2 regions of the Actinomadura sp. B10D3 genome follow, and region 1 is predicted to be linked to the other one. Evidence: riboswitches for the same ligand, from Rfam matches in the RefSeq annotation. Region 1 holds a riboswitch; the other holds the start of a gene.
The links. Region 1 has a riboswitch for thiamine pyrophosphate ahead of thiC (phosphomethylpyrimidine synthase ThiC). Riboswitches for the same ligand answer to the same signal wherever they lie in the genome.
Positions count from the first base shown of each region.

Region 2: linked by a shared signal. The riboswitch ahead of thiO (glycine oxidase ThiO) and the one ahead of thiC (phosphomethylpyrimidine synthase ThiC) in region 1 are both predicted to bind thiamine pyrophosphate.

Region 1 covers NZ_JBDPLY010000004.1:75,679-82,835, forward strand. Annotated here, with positions in the region: gene ABGB11_RS08840 (ATP-binding protein) at 1-341, opposite strand, end outside; gene ABGB11_RS08845 (hypothetical protein) at 524-1,570, shown strand; TPP riboswitch at 1,666-1,779, shown strand; gene thiC (phosphomethylpyrimidine synthase ThiC) at 1,775-3,499, shown strand; gene ABGB11_RS08855 (TetR/AcrR family transcriptional regulator) at 3,610-4,197, shown strand; gene ABGB11_RS08860 (metallophosphoesterase) at 4,194-5,057, opposite strand; gene ABGB11_RS08865 (winged helix-turn-helix domain-containing protein) at 5,092-5,658, opposite strand; gene ABGB11_RS08870 (prolyl oligopeptidase family serine peptidase) at 5,739-7,157, shown strand, end outside.
Region 2 covers NZ_JBDPLY010000003.1:163,887-171,043, forward strand. Annotated here, with positions in the region: gene pknB (Stk1 family PASTA domain-containing Ser/Thr kinase) at 1-867, opposite strand, end outside; gene ABGB11_RS06880 (DMT family transporter) at 904-1,872, opposite strand; gene ABGB11_RS06885 (thiazole synthase) at 2,018-2,797, opposite strand; gene thiS (sulfur carrier protein ThiS) at 2,800-3,000, opposite strand; gene thiO (glycine oxidase ThiO) at 2,997-4,124, opposite strand; TPP riboswitch at 4,114-4,226, opposite strand; gene ABGB11_RS06900 (FAD-dependent oxidoreductase) at 4,321-5,538, shown strand; gene ABGB11_RS06905 (Rv2175c family DNA-binding protein) at 5,617-5,991, shown strand; gene thiE (thiamine phosphate synthase) at 6,112-6,780, shown strand; gene ABGB11_RS06915 (hypothetical protein) at 6,877-7,035, shown strand; gene ABGB11_RS06920 (protein kinase) at 7,075-7,157, opposite strand, start outside.

The sequences.
Region 1 (7,157 bases):
GCGACGCCGATCTCCGGCGGCAGCGGCCCCACGTCCCCCTCCCGGAGGTCGACGTCGAGCCCGCCGGCGCGGGCGTCCCGCGCCAGGCCGGCGATGCCGTCCGCTCCGGGCAGCGCCCCCGGCGCCAGCAGCGCCGGGGCCACGAGCGCGGCCAGGCCGGGCGCCGGCCACCGCCTGATCACCGCGAGCGGTAGGTGCGCGGCCGCCAGCAGCAGCGCCCCGGGCGCGTCGAGATCCCGGACGCCCGGCCACAGCACCGCGACCCCCGCCGCGACCCCCGCCAGGAGCGTCGCGAGCAGAGCGTCCTTCGCCGTCACACCGGACCGGGGCACCGTCACCACGCGCCCACGGTCCCGGAGCCCCCTGCCCCCCGCGCATCACCCCGCGCTCGGGGGAGGAAACGATCTCTCTCTTCGTGCGCCCCGCCCCGTTCCGCGCCCCGTCCTATAGTTCTGCACACCCCGTCACGAAGGGCTGACAGTTGTCCGTCCCCCCGCCAGCCGTCCCCCCGCCGGACCTCCGCATGACGCTCGGCCGGAGAGCGTACCGATGGCCGCTCCGGGTCTTCCTGGTCGCGATCGCCGCCGGGCTCGCCGTCTCGCTGTCCACCCGCTCCAACGCCGAGGCCTGGGACCCGGAGAAGGCCCGCCAGGTCATCGCCGCCTACGGCGGCGGAGCCGCGCTCGTCGCCCTCGCCGCCGTGCTCTGGGCCTTCCGGATCCATCGCGCCCGCCTCATCGTGACCATCGGCGAGAAGGGCGTGACCCTCCGCCGCGGGAGACGGAAGGCCGTCGTCCCCGCCGGCACCCTGCGGGCGGTCGGGATCACATGGCCGGTCACCGACCCCGTCTGGACCCTCTGGCTGGAGTCCGAGGCCGGCCCCGACGTGGCGGCCGTCGCCAGGACCGACGGCTGCACGGTCACGCTGCTGCGGAGCGGGTCGCTCCCGTCCGGATGGCTGGAGGCCGTGCGGGCGGCGGCCACCGGCACCCTCGGCGTCGCCTGGCGCGTCGTCGACGACGAGGGCGAGGAGGTGCCGGCGCCCGGCGCGGACGCGCTGCCTTCGGCCCGCTGCGTCCTCGTGGACGGCAGGGGGCGGTACCGCGACCAGAACGGCGCAGCCCTGCTCGCCGTGGCCTGCGGGAGGCTCGCCAAGCCGCCAGGGGGAAGGTCGGGCATGTTCCCGATGAACCCTGCCGCCGGTCGCCGGACGGTCGTGCTGCGCGACCCCCACGCCCGCACGCTCCTGGTGTTCAGACGGCGCTCCCGGCTGCTGGGCCGCGGCGCCATGCGCGTCCACGACGCGGACGGCCACCTCCTCGGGGTCATGCGCGGGGGGCAGGAGCCGTCCTTCCACGCCACCGACGGCATGCTCCTCGGCAGCACCCGGCCCTCCGGCGACGGCTACGCCGTGACCGGTGTCGACGGGCGCAGGTCGGCCACGCTGCGGACCAGGTCCGCCGCCGACGACAGCCGCATGTACCTGGAACGCTCGCCGTCCGCCCCGGACCCGCTCCGGACCCTCGTGCTGGCGCTCCCCCTGATGGTGCGGATGACCCGCCAGCTCTGACCCGCGGTCCGTGAGGTGGAGGGCCCCGGGCCGCGGCCCCTGTACCTCACGGACGCCGGTTGCGGCAAGCGGGGGCCGCCGGGTTAGCGTCGGGGACGACAGATCGCGGGGGCCCGGCGAACCGGGCTGAGATTGCGGCTGGGACGGCCGCTGACCGCATGAACCTGACCGGGTAATGCCGGCGTAGGGAGAGATCGAGTCGTCATGACCGAACCTGTGGTTCCAGCTGCCCGCAAGACCTACCTTCAGGGCTCGCGCCCTGACATCCGCGTGCCGATGCGGGAGGTGGCGCTCACCAGCGGCGACGCCGTCGTCCTGTACGACACTTCCGGGCCGTACACCGATCCCGGCCAGGACACCGACGTCCGCCGGGGCCTGCCGCCGCTGCGGGAGGCGTGGATCACCGAGCGCGGCGACACCGCCGCCTACGAGGGGCGCGCGGTGCGCCCCGAGGACGACGGGCGCCGGGCGGCCTCCGTCCGGGAGGACTTCCTGCCGCGCCGGCCGCGCCGCGCGACCGGCGGCGCGGTGACCCAGCGCGCCTACGCGCGGCGCGGGGAGATCACGCCGGAGATGGAGTTCGCGGCGCTGCGCGAGGGCGTGCCGCCGGAGTTCGTCCGGGACGAGGTGGCCTCCGGGCGGGCCGTGCTGCCGGCCAACGTCAACCACCCCGAGATCGAGCCGATGGTCATCGGGCGGAACTTCCTGGTGAAGGTGAACGCGAACATCGGCAACTCGGCGGTCGCGTCCTCGATCGAGGACGAGGTCGAGAAGATGACGTGGGCGACCCGCTGGGGCGCGGACACGATCATGGACCTGTCCACCGGGAAGGACATCCACACCACCCGCGAGTGGATCCTGCGGAACTCGCCGGTGCCGGTCGGGACCGTCCCGCTGTACCAGGCGGTGGAGAAGGTCGGCGGCGACCCGGCCGAGCTGACCTACGACGTCTTCCGCGACACGGTGATCGAGCAGGCCGAGCAGGGCGTGGACTACATGACCGTCCACGCCGGGGTGCTGCTCCCGTACGTGCCGCTCACGGCGCGGCGCAAGACGGGGATCGTGTCGCGGGGCGGGTCGATCATGGCGGCCTGGTGCCTGGCGCACCACGAGGAGAACTTCCTCTACACGCACTTCCGCGAGCTGTGCGAGATCTTCGCCGCGTACGACATCACGTGGTCGCTCGGGGACGGCCTGCGCCCCGGCTCGATCGCCGACGCCAACGACGAGGCGCAGTTCGCAGAGCTGCGCACCCAGGGCGAGCTGACGAGGATCGCGGCCGAGTACGGCAACCAGGTGATGAACGAGGGCCCGGGGCACGTCCCCATGCACAAGATCAAGGAGAACGTCGACCTGCAGCAGGAGTGGTGCGACGGGGCGCCGTTCTACACGCTCGGGCCGCTGACCACCGACATCGCGCCCGGCTACGACCACATCACCTCGGCGATCGGCGCCGCGATGATCGGCTGGCACGGCACCGCGATGCTCTGCTACGTCACGCCGAAGGAGCACCTCGGACTCCCGGACCGCGACGACGTCAAGGCCGGCGTGATCGCCTACAAGATCGCCGCGCACGCCGCGGACCTCGCCAAGGGCCATCCGGGCGCGCAGGCCTGGGACGACGCGCTGTCGGACGCCCGGTTCGACTTCCGGTGGGAGGACCAGTTCAACCTGTCCCTCGACCCGGACACCGCCCGCGCGTTCCACGACGCGACGCTCCCGGCGGCGCCCGCGAAGACCGCGCACTTCTGCTCGATGTGCGGCCCGCACTTCTGCTCGATGAAGATCACGCGGGACGTCCGGCGGTACGCGGGCGAGCGGGGCCTGGCCGAGGACGAGGCCCTCGCCGCCGGGATGCGGGAGAAGGCCGAGGAGTTCAAGGCCGGCGGCGGGCGCGTCTACCTGCCGATCGCCCCCGGCGGCTCCTGACCGTCCGGCGCGGGACGGCCGCGGCTAGGATCGAAGGACCGTTCCAAAGCCGCGGATCCCCTCGACTCGCCGCAGGCCCGCCCTACCGCCGGGAAGGACCGACGACCCAGGTGACCAGCGACGACACGCCGAAGGCCCGCGCCCGGCCGGTACGGGCGGACGTGCGCCGCAACCGCGCCCGGCTGCTCGCCGCGGCGCGGGAGGCGTTCCAGCGCGACGGGGCCGGCGCGTCCCTGGAGGGCGTCGCCCGGCTCGCCGGCGTCGGCATCGGGACGCTCTACCGGCACTTCCCCACCCGCCGGGATCTGCTGGAGGCGGTGCTCGCCGACGTCTACGACCGGCTCGCCGCGCGGGCGCGCGGGCTCATGGCCTCGCCCGCGCCCGGCGAGGCGCTGATGACCTGGCTGCGGACGTTCATCGCGGAGGTCACCGCGTTCCCCGGGATGGCGGCGTCGGCGATGGTGGCGCTGCGCGACGAGGGCCCGGAGCCGTCGCCGTCCTGCCGGGCGATGCAGGAGGCGGGCGGGGCGCTGTTCGCCCGCGCGCAGCGGGCCGGCGACGCGCCCGCCGGCGTCCCGTTCACCGACGTGCTGAGGCTCGCGGGCGCGATCGCGGCGGTCACCGAGCGCGAGCCGGAGGCCGCCGGCCGGCTGCTGTCGCTGGCGGCCACGGGGGTGGCGCCGGGCAAGGGGCGCTAGGCGCCGGGGAAGCCCGGGTAGGGGCGGCCGGTCTCCGGGTCGGGCAGGATGCGCCGCGGGCCGCGGGGCGCCTCGGCCCACTGGCGCCATTCGCGCGGGTAGCCGACCGACACCTCGATGTGCGGGACGGCGCCGGTCCAGATCGTCCGCGGGATGTGCAGGTGCCCGTACACGACGGACACCGCGCCGAACCTCGCGTGCCAGTCCGCGGTGCGCTCGGTGCCGCACCACTGGGCGAACTCGGGGTACCAGAGGACGCGGGTGGGCTCGCGAACGAGCGGCCAGTGGTTGACGAGCACGGTCCGCGTCCCCGGTTCCAGCTCGGCCAGCCGCCGCTCGGTGTAGGCGATCCGGGCGCCGCACCAGGCGTCCCGCGTGGGATACGGATCGGGGTGCAGGTAGACCTCGTCGGTGCACACCACCCCCGACGCGTGGGCGACCTCGAGCGCCTCTTCCTTGGTGGACGTCCCGTCCGGGCGGAAGGTGTAGTCGTACAGGATGAACAGCGGCGCGATCGTCACCGGGCCGCCCTCGCCGTCCCAGACGGGGTACGGGTCCTCGGGGGTCAGCACCCCGAGGTCGCGGCACAGGTCGACGAGCCTCCGGTAGCGGGCCTCGCCGCGCAGCTGGACCGGGTCGTCCTTGATGGTCCACAGCTCGTGGTTGCCGGGCGCCCACAGCACCGTCGCGTAGCGGTCGCGGAGCGTGCGGAGCGCCCACTCGATCTCGCCGAAGCGCTCGGCGACGTCGCCCGCCACGATCAGCCAGTCGTCCTCGGACCCGGGCCGCATGTCCTCGACGAACGCGCGGTTCTCGGAGAATCCGACGTGCAGATCGCTGATCGCATAGACGCCGCCCATCCAGGGATCGTATTCCCCGCGGCCCTCCCGCCGTTCAGTCGCCGTCGGCGGGCATGGTGAACAGGCGGATGTGGACGGGGCGGGCCCCCGGCGGGGCGTCCTCGCGGCCGTGGGCGTGCTCGTGCAGCAGCCGTATGTAGGCCTCGAAGAACTCCGCCAGCCCCTCCTCCGTCATGTGGGCGAAGCCGCGCGACAGCAGAGCCCAGGACCGTTCCCGCTCGTAGGCCGCGGGCAGCCCGCGCAGCAGCTCCACGTCCTCGGCGTGGCCGACCCTGAGCAGCTCGTCCAGAACGGGTCGGTCCTCGGGCGGCAGCGATGCGGCGTCGGGCATCCGGACGTCCCGCGGGCCCTCGGCCCGGCGCCACCAGCGCTCCCGGCCGGCGGACCGCTCCGGGATCTCCTCGATGAACCCGTACTTCTCCAGCTGCCGCAGGTGGTAGCTGGTCGTGCCGGTGTTGGCGCCGAGCGCCTCCCCGATCGTCGTGGACGTCGCGGGGCCGTGGACCCGCAGCCGGTGCAGGATCCGGCGCCGCAGCGGATGGCTCAGCGCCTTCATCCGCCCGGGATCGTCCAGGATGACGGGCTCCTCGTCGTCCTTCATGAGGAGAAGCCTAGTACCGCAGACGGATATTTGCAGAGAACTCTTTGCAGAGTTTTCTCTGTAGTTCTAGGGTCACCGGCATGAAGACAGCGATGACCCTTCTCGTGGCGCTCCTGCTCGGCGCCCTGTGCGCGGCGCCCGCCGCGGCCGCGCCGCCGGAGGCCGGGCCTCCGGCGGCCGGCCCGGTCCCGGCGCCGCCCGGCCTGACCTCGACCGAGGTGAGCTTCACCGGGTCCGGCGGGCTGACCCTGCGCGGCTCGGTCCTGGCGCCGGCCGCGAAGGGCCCGGCCCGGCCCGGCGTCGTCCTCGTCACCGGGTCCGGCTCCGGCGTGCCGCGCGAGCACCTGCTCACCGAGGCCGTCGAGTTCGCGCGGCGGGGCCTCGCCGTGCTGATCTACGACAAGAGGTCGGAGGGGTACACCAAGCTCCGCCGCGACTACTCCGAGCTCGCCGGCGACGCGCTCGGGGGCCTGCGGGCCCTGCGCGCGCAGCCCGGCGTCGACCCCGCGAAGGTGGGGCTGTGGGGGCTCAGCGAGGGCGGCTGGGTCGCGCCGCTGGCCGCGTCCCGCTCGGCCGAGGCGGCCTTCGTCATCGTGGTGGGCGGCAACGCCATGACGCCGCTCCGCCAGCAGAACTGGAACGAGACGTCCGTGCTGCGCCGGGCGGGCGTCTCCGGCTCGCTGACCGACCGCGGCAAGCCCGCCCTCGCGCGCCTCGCGGGCGACGTCGGCCTGTTCTCCGAGGCCTACTTCGGCGCCGAGGACGTCCTGCGGCGCGTGCGGCAGCCGCTGCTCGGCATCTGGGGCGAGTACGACCTGCAGACCCCGCCCGAGGACAACCCGCCGCTGTTCGCGCGGGCGCTGCGGAAGGGCGGGAACACCCACTACACGTTCCGCTTCTTCCCCGACGCCGACCACGGCGCGCACCGGACGCCGGATCGCGGGGTCACCCGCGGCGCCGAACTGGCCCCCGGCTACGCCGACCTCGTCGCGACCTGGGTGCGGGACGTGACGAGCGGGAACCTGCCGGAGGCCGACGCGGCCGCCCCGCCGCGGCAGGAGTACCGGAGCGTCGATCTGCCGCCGTTGAGGTGGTGGGAGTCGCGGTGGGTGCAGCTCGCCGCGGCGGTGCTGCTCCTCGTGGGGTTCGCCGCGTACCCGCTGGTCGCGCTGGTGCGGAAGGTGCGCGGGCGGAGAGTGCGGCCGGTGAGCCGCTGGGCGCGGGTGCTGCCCGCCGCCGGTCTCGCCGCCGCCTTCGGCCCGGTCGTCTACCTGTTCTCCCTGGTGGCCGGCTCCGCGCCTGACCCCGGGCCCGTCCTCGACGGGCGGCCGCTGCCGTGGCTGATCCTGCAGGCGCTCGCCGTGGCCGCGGTCGTGGCGGCGGCCGGCACCGCGGTGGCGTGGCGGCGGGCCGGGCCGGTCCCGCCGGGCGAGCGGGTCCGGCTCGGCCTCCTGGTCGCCGCCGGCGCGGTGCTGGTCCCGTGGGGCCTGCACTGGGGC
Region 2 (7,157 bases), on a different contig from region 1:
GACGCGCCGGTCGAAGTCGCGGGGCAGGCCGCCGAACACCTCGGCGACCTCGGCGTGGTACTGGTTCGCGTCCTGCGGGCGGCGCGCCGGGTCGTGGCTCGTCGCGTCGGTGACCAGGGCGTCCACCTGCGGGGGCAGGGCAGGGACGACGCTGGACGGCGGCGGGACGATCTCGTTCACGTGCTTGTAGGCGACGGCGAGCGGCGTGTCGCCCTGGTGGGGCAGGTGCCCGGTGACCAGCTCGAACAGCATGATCCCGGCCGCGTACACGTCGGAGCGGACGTCGGCGCTGCCGGCCAGCACCTGCTCGGGGGCCAGGTAGCCGACCGTCCCGATGATCATGCCGGTCTTGGTCATCTTGCTCGCGGTCTCGGCCCGGGCGAGGCCGAAGTCGGCGACCTTGACCTGGCCGTCCTCGGTGATCAGCACGTTCTCGGGCTTGACGTCGCGGTGCACGAGCCCGGCGCGGTGCGCGGCGCCGAGGGCGGCCAGCACCGGCATCATGATCTCCAGCGCGGCGCGCGGCCCGAGCCGGCCGAGCGAGTTCAGCGCGTCGCGGAGCGTGTGGCCCGCGACGTACTCCATGACCAGGAAGGTGTGCTCGCCGTCGGTGCGCTGGTCGTAGACCGCGACGACGTTCGGGTGGGACAGCGCCGCCGCGGCCTTGGCCTCGCCGATGAAGCGGGCGACGAAGTCCTCGTCGGAGGCGAGCCCGGCATGCATCACCTTGATCGCGACGGTCCGGTCGAGCCGGACGTCGCGCGCCACGTAGACCGTGGCCATGCCACCGCGTGCGATGCGGGACTCAATGCGGTAGCGCCCGTCGAGCACGCGCCCGACGAGTGGATCGGCAACCGTCGCGTCCATCGGTGCGAGTTTACGGCCGAATCGGCGAGGTTCTCATCACTCGCGAGTATGAGCATCGATGAGCCCCGAGGCTGACGCCGCCGGGACGGCCGGTTCCGGGGTGACGGCCGGGACGCGGCGGCGCAGGGAGCGGGTGCTGCGGGAGACGGCCACGCCGGCGAGGCACAGGACGCCTCCGGCCAGCGTGATCAGGCCGGGGACCTCGCCGAGGAACAGCCACGACATCACGACGACGAGGGCGGGGGAGGCGTAGGTGGTGGCGCCCATCTTCCCGGCGGACGTGCGGGCGAGGGCGTACCCCCAGGTCGTGAACGCGATCGCGGTCGGGAAGACGCCCAGATAGATCATGTTGAGGGTGGCGCCGGCCGGGGCGTGCGCGGCCTCGGAGACCAGCTGCCCGGAGAACGGCAGGCAGGCCACCGCGCCGATGGCGCACGCGAACGTGGTGAACTGCAGCGGCGAGGCGTGCCGCAGCGAGGGCTTCTGGCTCACGACGCCCGCCGCATAGGCGACGGCGGCGAACACGCACAGCAGCACCCCGCCGACGGACGAGCGCCCCTCGCCGGACATCGACAGCCCGACCACGGCGGCGCCGGCGAAGGAGACGGCCATGCCGGCCAGCAGCCGGGGCGGCAGGCCCTCGTTCAGCAGCCAGCCGCCGAGGAGCGCGATGAGGATCGGCCCGCTGTTGACGACGAGGGCGGCGGTTCCCGCGTCCACCAGCTGCTCGCCCCAGTTCAGGGCGACCATGTAGGCGCCGAACCACAGGATGCCCGCCGTGACGATGCCGGGCCACGCGCCCCTGGGCGGCAGCCCTTCGCGCCGGATGAGCAGGAGCGAGCCCAGCACCACCGACCCGGCGAGGAGCCGGCCGAGGGCAAGGGCGCCTGGGCTGTACTCGGCGCCCGCGCTGCGGATCGCGACGAACGCCGACGCCCAGCACACCACCGTGATCGTGGCGGCCGCCATCGCGAGCTTGTCGACGCGTCCGCTTTCCTGCTGCATGTCTCGCACCTTAGGTTCGGGTCGTTTCCATGAACACCGAAGCGACCTGCCGGGTTGCGGCACGGCCACCGGTGGACGGGCCCAGTCTCACGGTGCGGAGTGTTCAGGTCCAGCGAATACTTCTACAGGGGAACCTTTAGCGTTTCTAAGAGGTGGCGAGCCCGTCGAAGGGGGAGGACGCCTGGGCGTAGCGGCGCTTCGGGATCCGGCCGGCCAGCCGGGCGAGGCGCCCGGCCTCCACCGCGTGCCGCATCGCGGCGGCCATCCGAGCCGGGTGTCGCGCGCGGGTCACGGCCGTCGCGAGGAGCACGGCGTCGCAGCCGAGCTCCATGGCCAGAGCGGCGTCGGACGCGGTGCCGAGCCCCGCGTCCAGGATCACCGGCACGCCCGCCCGCTCGACGATCAGCTCGATGTTGTGCGGGTTGCGGATGCCGAGGCCGGAGCCGATGGGGGAGCCGAGCGGCATCACCGCGGCGCAGCCGATCTGCTCCAGGCGCTGCGCGAGGACCGGGTCGTCGCTGGTGTACGGCAGCACGGTGAACCCGTCGGCGACGAGCTGCTCGGCGGCCTCCACCAGCTCGATCGGGTCGGGCAGCAGCGTGTGCTCGTCCGCGATCACTTCGAGCTTCACCCAGGTCGTGCCGAGTGCCTCGCGGGCGAGCTTGGCCGTCAGGACGGCCTCCCCGGCGGTGAAGCAGCCCGCCGTGTTCGGCAGGACCCGGATCCCGCAGTCCGACAGGACGTCCAGCACCGAGCCGCGCGCGGACGGGTCCACCCGCCGCATCGCGACCGTGGTCAGCTCCGTCCCGGACGCGGTGAGCGCCTCTCGCAGCACCTGCATGCTGGGCGCGCCCCCGGTGCCCATGATCAGCCGGGAGCCGAGCTCGGTGCCCGCGATGACGAGCGGGTCGGTGGTCGTCGCCATGGTCAGCCTCCCTGCACGGCGGTCAGCACTTCGATGCGGTCGGAGTCGCGCAGCGCGGTCGCCTCCCATTCGGCGCGCCGGACGACCTCGTCGTTCAGCGCCGCCGCCACGCCGGTCGCGGCGGCGGTGACGGTCGCGACGACCTCGGCCACGCTCGCGCCGTCGGGCAGCTCGCGCGGCTCACCGTTGACGATCACCTTCATGCGGTCACCTCGGGGGAGAAGCGGTCGGGGGCGAACGGCCCGGCGACCTCGGGGACGGGCCGGTCCAGCAGCATCGCGGACAGGATGTCGGCGCTCACCGGGGTGAGCAGGACGCCGTTGCGGAAGTGCCCCGTCCCCACGAAGAGGCCGGGCAGCGCGGTCGGGCCCATCACGGGCGCGTTGTCGGGGGAGCCGGGACGCAGCCCGGCGGAGACCTCGGCGAACTCCAGCTCGGTGATGCCGGGCAGCAGCTCCCGGGCGTCCCGCAGCAGCTCCCAGAGCCCGCCGGCGGTCACGCGCGTGTCGAAGCCCAGCTCCTCCTGCGTGGCGCCGAGGACGACCTCGCCGTCGGCGCGCGGGACGAGGTACACCGACGAGCCCTTCACGAGCCCGCGGGTGGACCGCCGGAGGAACGGGGTGCGGCCGCGGAGCCGGATCACCTGCCCCTTCACCGGGCGGACGGGTGGAACGGTCCCGGGAGGCAGGCCGTCGAGGCCGTCCGACCACGGGCCCGCGGCCAGCAGCACCCGGTCCGCGCGGAGGACCGTCCCGTCGTCCAGCCGCACCCCGGTCGCCGCGTCGTGCTCGATCACGATCCCGGCCGCCCGCCGCAGGACGAGCCGGACGCCGAGCCGCTCGCCCGCGGCCAGCAGCGCCGGGGTGAGGCGGCGCGGGTCGATCGAGCCGTCCTCGGGGGCGAGCAGCCCCCCGCGCACGCCGGGCGCGAGCATCGGCTCCGCCCGCCGGCACTCCCGGCCGGACAGGGTCTCGACGGGGATGCCGAGGCTCTCCTGGAAGCGGCGGAGGTCGTCGAGGTAGGCCAGGTCGTCGGGGCCGAACGCGACCTCGATGATTCCGTCGGCGCGGTAGCCGGTCTCCAGGCCCGTCTGCTCCTCCAGTTCGGCGACGAACGCGCCGTAGCGGTCGCGGGACGCGAGGCCGAGCCGCAGCAATGGTTCTTCACCGTAGGTCAGCTCGCTGACCGGGGTGAGCATCCCGGCGGCCACCGACGAGGCGCCTCCGGCGGGTTCGGGGTCGACCAGGGTGACGGCGGCGCCGCCCGCGGCGGCCCGCCAGGCCGTGGCGAGGCCGATGACCCCGGCGCCGATGATGACGATCTCCATACGCGCTCCCTTCGCCGGCATGATCCGGATCAGGTCTGGCGGTCGGCGGCCCGTTCAGCCGCCCTCTCAGCCCGGTCGTACCGGACTCCCGCGGTCTGTGCTCTTGTGTCCGCCTCCTACCTTACGACCTTGAGGCCGCGCGCCTTCGCCTGGACAGGTGTCCACCCGGAATCCGGCGCCGGTTAGGGTTGCCTTCATGCAGAGGGTCATCGTCGTGGGTGGCGGGCTGGCCGGCGTGCGCGCCGTGGAGGCCCTGAGGAGCAGGGGCTACGAGGGCGCGCTCACCCTCGTCTCGGCGGAGCGGCACCGCCCCTACGACCGGCCGCCGCTGTCGAAGGCCGTCCTCGCGGGCGACTCCGACGACACGACGGTCGACGCCGACTGGGACGCGCTGCGCTGCGAGCTGCTGCTCGGCGAGCGCGCCACCGGCCTGCGGCTGGACGCCCCCGGACGCGGCGGCGCCGTCGCGTCCACGGCGGGCGACCTGCCCTTCGACGGCCTCGTGATCGCGACGGGGGCGGCACCGATCACCCTGCCCGGGGACGGCCGCCAGCACGTCCTGCGCACCATCGAGGACGCCCGCGACCTGCGGGCCCGGCTGACCCCGGGCGCCCGGATCGTGATCGTCGGGGCGGGCTGGATCGGGGCGGAGGTCGCCACCGCCGCGGCGAAGAAGGGCTGCCGCGTCACGGTCGCCGAAGCGGCCGACACCCCGCTCGCCAACGCTGTCGGGCCCGAGGCCGGCGCGCTGACCGCCCCCTGGTACGCCGAGGCCGGCGTCGAGCTGCGCACCGGCGTCAAGGCCACGGAGGTCGAGGAGGGCGGGCTCGCCCTCGCCGGCGGCGGCCGGATCGGCGCGGACGAGGTGGTCGTCGGCGTCGGCGTCCGGCCCGTCCTGGACTGGCTGGAGGGCTCCGGCCTGCTGCTGGAGCGCGGCGTGGTCACCGACGGCTCGTTCCGCGCCTACACGGGCGAGGAGGACCCCGCTTCGCTGCGCCCGGACGTCGTGGCCGTCGGGGACTGCGCGGCCTGGTGGTCGCGGCGGTACGGCCGGCGGCTCCTCGTCGAGCACTGGGACACCGCCCTCAACGCCCCCGACGTGGCCGCCGCGACCCTCCTCGGACAGGACGCCGTCTACGACGCCGCCCCCTACTTCTGGTCGGAGCAGTTCGGCCGGATGGTCCAGTACGCGGGCAACCACGCCGCGGCCGAGCGGCTCGTCCACCGGGGCGACCCGGCCGGACCGAAATGGGCCGTGGCGTGGCTGACCGGCGACCGCCTCGACGCGATCCTCACCGTCGGCAGGCCCCGCGACCTGGTACAGGCGAGGCGGGTGATCGCCGCCGGGACGCCCGTGGACGCGGAGGCGATCGCCGACCCGGACGTGCCCGTCAAGCAGGTCGTTCGGCGTTAGCGATCGGCGAGGAAACTTAACGGTTGTGCAGGGGGTTTGAGGGTTTCGAAGGCGTGGTAGCAAGGGGGCGTGACGCAGATGCACGCAACCGTTGACAGCGCACTCGACCCCCGGACCGACGCCCTCGCCGGCGAATGGCTCTCCCTGAAGGAGACCGCCGACCGTCTCGGGATCAAGCCCAACCGGATCAAGCAGCTCATCAGCGAGCACCGCCTGCTGGCCGTGCGCCGCGGCGGCGAGCCGATGGTGCCCGCCGCGTTCATCAAGGACGGCCAGGTCATCAAGGGGCTCCCCGGCACCCTGACGCTGCTGTCGGACGCCGGCTTCGACGACGTCGAGACGATCCGGTGGCTGTTCACCGCCGACGACACCCTCCCCGGGACGCCCGTCGAGGCGCTGACGGAGAACCGGGGGACCGAGGTCCGCCGCCGCGCCCAGGCGCTCGCCTTCTAGCCGGCCGCGGGCCGGGTCCGCCCGGCGAGGACGCACGTGACACCATCGCGGGGTCGCGCGCCACGGCACCGTGCCGCCGCGCGGCCCCGCGACCGCATGCGAGAAAGGACGTCCGCCGCCGTGTCCAGGCATCTGCCCTCCGCACGCGCCGTCGAGCTGCGCGAGCGGCTCAGCCGAGCCCGCCTCTACCTCTGCACGGACGCGCGGGAGCGGCACGGCGACCTGCCCGGCTTCCTGGACGCCGTGCTCGGTGCCGGCGTCGACATCGTCCAGCTCCGGCAGAAGGGCCTGGAGGCCCGGCAGGAGATGGCCTCTCTGGAGGTCCTCCGCGCGGCGTGCGACCGGCACGGGGCGCTGCTGGCGGTCAACGACCGCGCCGACGTGGCGCACGCCGTCCGCGCGGACGTGCTGCATCTCGGCCAGGACGACCTGCCGGTCCCCGCCGCCCGCGAGATCGTCGGCGGCGACATGCTGATCGGCCGGTCGACGCACTCGCCCGAGCAGGCGTCCGCGGCGGCGGCCGAGGCGGGTGTGGACTACTTCTGCGCGGGCCCGGTGTGGCCCACCCCGACCAAGCCCGGCCGGCCCGCCCCCGGCCCGAAGCTGGTGGAGTACGTCGCCGGGCAGCGGGTCGCGCGGCCCTGGTTCGCGATCGGCGGGATCGACCTCGGCGCCCTGGACGAGGTCCTGGCCGCGGGCGCGAGCCGCGTTGTGGTCGTCCGGGCGATCACCGAGGCCGCCGATCCGGCCGCCGCCGCGGCGGAGTTCGCCCGCCGGCTGGCCGCCTGAGCCCGGACGGCGGCGGGCCGGCGGCACCGGGGCCTGGTCAGGGTTTGACCTGGATCACGGTGCGGCGCCCGGGTCCGATCGCCGACAATGGGGATCATGAACCTGGGACCCGACGACGACCGCCCGGTCGAGCTGGACGACGACCTGGAGATCCTGCCGGACCAGACGCTCGACGACACCGACACCGGGTGGGGCGAGTGGCGCGCCGGCGACGACGACTCCCGCCTGCTGGAGGACCGGCCGCCGCACTGGTGAGGGCCCGTGCACCGGTGAGGGCCCGTGCACCGGGGCCGGTCAGAACAGCATGCCGAGCGCGAACCCGGCCGCGATGACCGCGCCGAGCGCGACCATCATCCGCCACCGGTAGCGCGGGATCT